Regions from separate parts of the Serratia sp. TSA_7 genome, predicted to be linked through region 2. Evidence: predicted binding sites of a transcription regulator. Region 2 holds the regulator's gene; the other holds the start of a gene.
What was found. The regulator ArgR, encoded in region 2, controls arginine synthesis, uptake and breakdown. The targets are predictions, from matches to a motif close to ANTGAATAAAAATACANT.
Positions count from the first base shown of each region.

Region 1: a site for ArgR is predicted at 1,625-1,642, ahead of argA (amino-acid N-acetyltransferase). Genes of this name have one in related genera too.

Region 1 is NZ_JBQZFU010000002.1:53,762-57,075, reverse strand. Features, by position in the region: gene recD (exodeoxyribonuclease V subunit alpha) at 1-179, shown strand, start outside; gene argA (amino-acid N-acetyltransferase) at 266-1,591, opposite strand; gene amiC (N-acetylmuramoyl-L-alanine amidase AmiC) at 1,831-3,081, shown strand; tRNA gene ACUTQW_RS09215 (tRNA-Met) at 3,182-3,258, opposite strand.
Region 2 is NZ_JBQZFU010000003.1:81,769-85,082, forward strand. Features, by position in the region: gene mpl (UDP-N-acetylmuramate:L-alanyl-gamma-D-glutamyl-meso-diaminopimelate ligase) at 1-254, shown strand, start outside; gene yhcN (peroxide/acid stress response protein YhcN) at 446-709, opposite strand; gene yhcN (peroxide/acid stress response protein YhcN) at 834-1,097, opposite strand; gene argR (transcriptional regulator ArgR) at 1,503-1,973, opposite strand; gene mdh (malate dehydrogenase) at 2,440-3,314, shown strand, end outside.

The sequences.
Region 1 (3,314 bases), on a different contig from region 2:
TGCTGGTGTTGCCCAATCATTTCCTGCCGGTACTGACCCGCGAACTGGTGTATACCGCCATCACCCGCGCACGTAACCAGCTTTCGCTGTATGCCACCGATAGCGTGCTGATGCGGGCGATCCGTACGCCAACCCAACGCCGCAGCGGGTTGGCGGAGCGCTTGCAGATAACGCCATAAAAGCGAACGGGTACTGAGGCTTTCAAACTGCAGTCAACAAGGCTACAGCTTGAAAGAAGACGGGCGTAGGCCACGCCCGCAGAGGATTACAAGTCCGCCAGCAGAATCTTCGAACGGCGTTGGTAGTTGTACAGCGCCTGTTTTTGCATCGGCAGCACGTCCACTTCCGCCGGCGTGAAACCACGCTCCTGGAACCAGTGGATGCTGCGTGTGGTCAGCACGAACAGCTTTTGCAAACCCATCTGACGCGCCTGGCTTTCCACCCGTTGCAGCAGCATTTCCCCGCGGGATGAGCTGCGGTAGTCCGGATGTACCGCCACGCAGGCCATCTCGCCGATTTTCTCTTCCAGGAACGGATACAGCGCCGCACAGGCGATGGTCAGATTATCGCGCTCAATAATAGTGAATTTGTCGATCTCCATCTCCAACTGCTCACGGGAGCGGCGAACCAGAATACCCTGTTGTTCAAGCGGGCGGATCAGTTCCAGAATGCCGCCGATATCGTTAATGGTCGCCCGGCGCACCTGTTCGGCGCTCTCCATGACGATCTGGGTGCCGATACCGTCGCGTGAGAACAACTCTTGCACCAGCGCTCCGTCTTCCTGATAGCTGATCAGGTGGCTGCGGCGCACGCCGCTGCGGCAGGCCTTCACCGCACCGCGCAGGAAACGTACGGTGCCTGAATGGTAATCGCCGCTGGCTTCGCGTTCTTCGATACGTTTTTGCGCGTCATTGGGGAACAGCTCGGAAATGATATTGCCTTCCTGATCGGTGACGCCCTGCGACGAGCAGAACCCGATCATTTTTTCCGCCTTCAGCTTGATGGCCAACTGGGTGGCCACTTCTTCTGACGTCAGGTTAAAGCTTTCGCCGGTAACGGAAACGGCGACCGGACCGATCAGCACGATGGCGTTACTGTCGAGTTGACGGTGGATCGCTTCTTCATCAATACGGCGAATACGGCCGCTGTGGCAGTAATCCACGCCGTCATCAATCCCTAACGGCTGGGCAATGATAAAGTTGCCGCTGACCACGTTGATGTGCGCGCCCTGCAGCGGCGTATTGTTGAGGCTCATCGACAGCCGTGCGGTGATGTCCAGTTGCAGCAGGCCCGCCGCTTGCTTAACCAGCTCAAGCGTGTGGGCGTCGGTGACCCGGGTATGCTTGTGATAAATAGGTTCGTAGTTATGCTGCGCCAGATTGCTGTCGATCTGCGGCCGTGCGCCATAGACCACCACCAAACGAATCCCCAGGCTATGCAGCAGCCCGATATCGTTGACGATGTTGGAAAAATTCTCATGCTCTATGGCTTCTCCCCCAAGCATGACGACAAACGTCTTGCCGCGGTGGGCGTTGATATAGGGAACTGAGTGACGGAATCCTTGAACAAGCTCGGTACTACGTTCCTTCACGGCAAAACCTCTTTTGCATATTTATACGATATTTTTGTATTTTTATTCTTTTATTGCCCCGATGGCAAGCGGGAAATTGTCTGTATTTATTTGCGGAAGGGGCTAATGGGGTAATAAATTGAAAAACCTTGGAAAGATTTTCTGATGACAGCGCCGGGAGGATTCGTTAAAGTTTTTGCCATTCCCGTTTTATCGGCGTTTTTTCATCTGTTTTAACCTGTTACCACTGCCGGAGTCGCATGCCAAACTCAAATCACAATCTGGGCCGCCGTCGTCTATTGCAGGGGGTTGCCGCAAGTTGGTTGCTGAGTGTGAGTCGCATAGGCTTCGCTGCATCATCGCACGTGATTGCCGTACGTGTCTGGCCTTCTTCTACTTATACCCGCGTGACGCTCGAATCAAACACCGAACTGAAATATAAACAGTTTGCGCTGACCAATCCCGATCGCGTGGTGGTGGATATCGAAGGGGTGCATCTCAATAGCGTATTGAAGGGCATTGTCGGCCAGGTTCGCGCTGACGATCCCTATTTGAAACAGGCGCGCGTCGGTCAGTTTGATCAAAACACCGTTCGGCTGGTGCTGGAACTTAAGCAGAGTGTCAGCCCTCATATGTTCACTCTGCCGCCGGTACCGGAATATCGCAACCGTCTGGTGATGGATCTGTATCCCAGCAAGGGCGGCACTGGCGAAGACTATGATCCGCTATTGGCATTACTGGAAGATTACAACAAGGGCGATCTCGAGCGCACTTTGCCGGCCGAGGCGCCGCAGGCAGGCAAGGCGGGGCGCGATCGTCCGATAGTCATCATGTTGGATCCCGGCCACGGCGGCGAGGATCCGGGGGCGATTGGCAAATTCAAAACGCGCGAGAAGGATATCGTGTTGCAGATCGCCCGCAAACTGAGCGCGTTAATCAAGCGCGAGCCGAATATGAAGGTGTTTATGACGCGCAATGAAGATGTGTTCATTCCGCTGAAGGTGAGGGTGGCGAAGGCGCGCAAGCAGCGTGCCGATCTGTTCGTTTCTATCCATGCCGATGCCTTTACCAGCCAGGCCGCGCGCGGATCTTCGGTCTTTGCGCTATCGACCAAGGGCGCCACCAGTTCGGCGGCGAAATTCCTGGCGCAAACTCAAAACGAATCGGACCAAATCGGCGGCGTAAGCAAAAGCGGCGATCGCTATCTGGATCACACCATGTTTGATTTGATCCAAACCGCAACCATCAACGACAGTTTGAAATTCGGCAAGGAAGTGCTGAACCGAATGGGCAAAATAAACCGTTTGCACAAGAATCGCGTCGATCAGGCCGGTTTTGCGGTGTTAAAAGCCCCCGACATCCCTTCGATCCTGGTTGAGACGGCGTTTATCAGCAATATCGAAGAAGAGCGTAAGCTGCGGACCAGCCATTTTCAACAGCAGGTGGCGGAATCCATTCTGGCGGGTATCAAGGCGTATTTCGCCAACGGCGGCGCGGCAGCGCGCGGATAAGGTGTAAGCTGATGCGGCTGGGTGGGGGCCTGGCCGGGTTTTGGCAGATTTCAGATACAAAAAAACACCCGTTAAGGTGCTTATCTGTAGTCATTAAGATTGGTTGCGGAGGCCGGATTTGAACCGACGACCTTCGGGTTATGAGCCCGACGAGCTACCAGGCTGCTCCACCCCGCGTCCGTCTTAATGCTTGTATTATCGAAACCCAACATTCATGTGATACCGCTGGTACA
Region 2 (3,314 bases):
CATCGCTTGGCCGTGCCGATGAGGTATTCCTGTTCCAGCCGCACCATATTCCCTGGCAGGTGGCGGAAGTGGCGGAAGCCTGCGTGCAGCCGGCCCACTGGAGTGCCGATCTCGGCACCTTGGTGGACATGATTGTGAGAACCGCCCAGCCGGGTGACCATATCCTGGTGATGAGCAACGGCGGGTTCGGCGGGATCCACGATCGGCTGCTGGAAGCTCTGGCCAACAAGCCAGAGCCGAAAGTCACCTACTGATCGACAGGGTTGATTCGAGAAAGGGCCGTTTGCGGCCCTTTTTTTCGCCTATAAAAAAGCCCTCGCGAGCGAGGGCAACGGGGTTCGTCGGATAGGACGACGAGACTTCTTCAGAGAATCAGCGGTTACCACGGAACTCGGCAGTGGCAGTGACGAGGGTAATCAGTTCGGCAACCGCGCTCTCTGAATTGTTATTTGTAGATTTCGGCAGTCGCGTGCCAGTTGCCGTTTTCGTAGGCTTCGATCACTCGGTACGCTTTAGCGCCTTGCTTATCGGCTTTGTCGGACAACGCCTGACGAATATCCGAAGGTGCACCGGTTACGCCACTGGCGGTAATGGTGCCGACAGACTGAAGATCGCCGGTCTGGTCATTGGTGATCAACGTAGCGGCTGAAGCGCCGAACGAAAGGGCAGACATCAGGCTCATTGCAGCGAGGGTCATTTTCATGTTCATGGTCGTGGGTCCTGTTGCGATAACAGCCAGGAAGGGCTTTACAGCGTTTATTATTCTTGAAAGCTGTTATCGGTAATGCTGGTTTCCAGAGATTTATTGCCCGTTGCCGGGTAATGCCGGGGTCTTATTTATAAATTTCAGCCGTAGCGTGGTAGTTGCCTTCGTTACGCGCTTCGATCACGCGGTAAGCGGTCGCGCCACGGGCATCGGCTTTTTCAGACAGCGCCTGACGAATATCTGAAGGGGTGCCGGCAATGCCGCTGACGGTAATGGTGCCTGCGGACTGCAGTTTGGCTGCCTGATCTGCATCAACGGATTGTGCTGCAAATGCGCCAAAGGAAAGCACAGACAGGAGGCTTAGTGTTGCAACGGTAGCTTTAATTTTCATGATCTCACCTTATCGTATTCTTTTATCAGTTCCAATGAACTGTGATTTACGTCACGGAAATGAGTATACATCTAGTAACTCTAAAAATTAATAGCTGGCTAACAGTTTCTAGTGAAACTTTATTATGGCGTCTCTTATTTTTAATAACCATATGGAATAAAAAACGCTCATAAAACGTTCTTTTGATGTTAAATTTATGTAATTTCAATAAGGTAAGTGTTTTTGACCAAATGTGCGGAAAAGGGCAGCAGCTATCGCTGGCTTTATATAAATGTCATTGGAATGTGCCGTAACAAGGCGGAAATCAGGTTTTAAACGTGGTAGGGCGCGGGGGAAAGGTAAAGACAGAGTTAAAGAAGCGCTAACAAAACGCGACCGTCAGCCGCATTTTGTTAGCGTTGAGCATCATAACTCTTGTTCGAACAGCGACAGAATGGCTTCGTACAACTGGCGAGCGGTAAAGCTGCTGGCTGGGGTAACGAAAATGGTGTCGTCACCGGCGATGGTGCCGAGTATGCCTTCGGATTTACCCAGGGAATCCAGCAGGCGGGCGATCAGCTGTGCGGCGCCGGGGCTGGTATGGATGACCACTACGGCATCGTTGTGATCGACATCCAGCACCAAATTTTTCAGTGGGCTGGTGGTGGTCGGCACGCCGAGCTCGGCTGGAAGGCAATACACCATTTCCATTTTGGCATTGCGGGTACGCACCGCGCCGAACTTGGTCAGCATGCGCGATACTTTGGATTGGTTGATGTTTTCGAAGCCTTCTTCTTGCAGCGCCAAAACGATCTCGCCTTGAGAACTGAATTTTTCTTCTTTCAATAACGCTTTAAACGCCTTGATCAGATCTTCCTGCTTTGCGGGATTACGCATTTTGCACCGTGGAATGTTGACAATAGAAGTGATTATTATGCATATAAATGAATTTTTATGCAATAAGAGGACGTCCGAAGAAAACAATGCTGCCCGGACAATGAGGAAAGGGCGGGATTTTAACAAAATCCGTACCCCATGAATATGCCCTTTCAGCGACCGAAAAAGCGGCCCGTGGCGGTAAAGAAAATGTTATTAAAATGATGTTGTTCTGATGTTGTGTAAGGGTGTAATGTAACCGCCGGTTAACTTGCTTGTGAATAACCTCGCACTATTTTTGATTAATGTGCGCTATGCCCTTAATGTGTAAGCCATTTAATTTAAAATGAGCGCGACATCGGCTGTTTTATTGCGCCAGTTCTCAAACAGACTGTTAAGAGATTGTTTTTAAAGGTGTAATAATTTAAGGTCCGTAACCAACATATTCACGGCGCTTTATATATTTAAGATAATAAAGGAGTATAGGATGAAAGTTGCAGTTCTCGGTGCTGCTGGCGGTATCGGCCAGGCCCTCGCCCTTCTACTCAAAACCCAGCTTCCTTCAGGTTCTGAACTCTCTCTCTACGACATTGCCCCCGTTACCCCAGGCGTTGCCGTCGACTTAAGCCACATCCCTACCGCAGTTAAAATCAAAGGCTTCAGCGGCGAAGATGCTACTCCGGCTCTGCATGGTGCAGACGTAGTGCTGATTTCTGCCGGCGTTGCGCGTAAACCTGGTATGGATCGTTCAGATCTGTTCAATGTCAACGCAGGCATCGTGCGTAATCTGATCCAGCAAGTGGCAACAACCTGCCCGAAAGCCTGCATCGGCATTATCACCAACCCGGTAAACACCACCGTGGCAATCGCGGCAGAAGTGCTGAAGAAAGCCGGTGTTTACGACAAAAACAAACTGTTTGGCGTGACCTCGCTGGATATCATCCGTTCCAACACCTTCGTGGCTGAGCTGAAAGGCAAGCAGCCGGAAGAGCTGAACGTGCCGGTTATCGGCGGGCATTCTGGCGTGACCATTCTGCCACTGTTGTCACAGATCCCGGGCGTGAGCTTTACCGAACAGGAAGTGGCGGATCTGACCAAGCGTATCCAGAATGCGGGTACTGAAGTGGTTGAAGCCAAAGCCGGCGGCGGGTCCGCAACTCTGTCAATGGGTCAGGCGGCGGCGCGTTTCGGTCTGTCTCTGGTTCGTGCGCTGCAAGGCGAAGCGGGCGTGGTGGAATGCGCTTATGTGGAAGGTGACGGCAAATATGCCCGCTTCTTCGCACAGCCACTGCTGCTGGGCAAAAATGGCGTAGAAGAACGTAAAGACATCGGTACTCTGAGCGCGTTCGAGCAGAAAGCGTT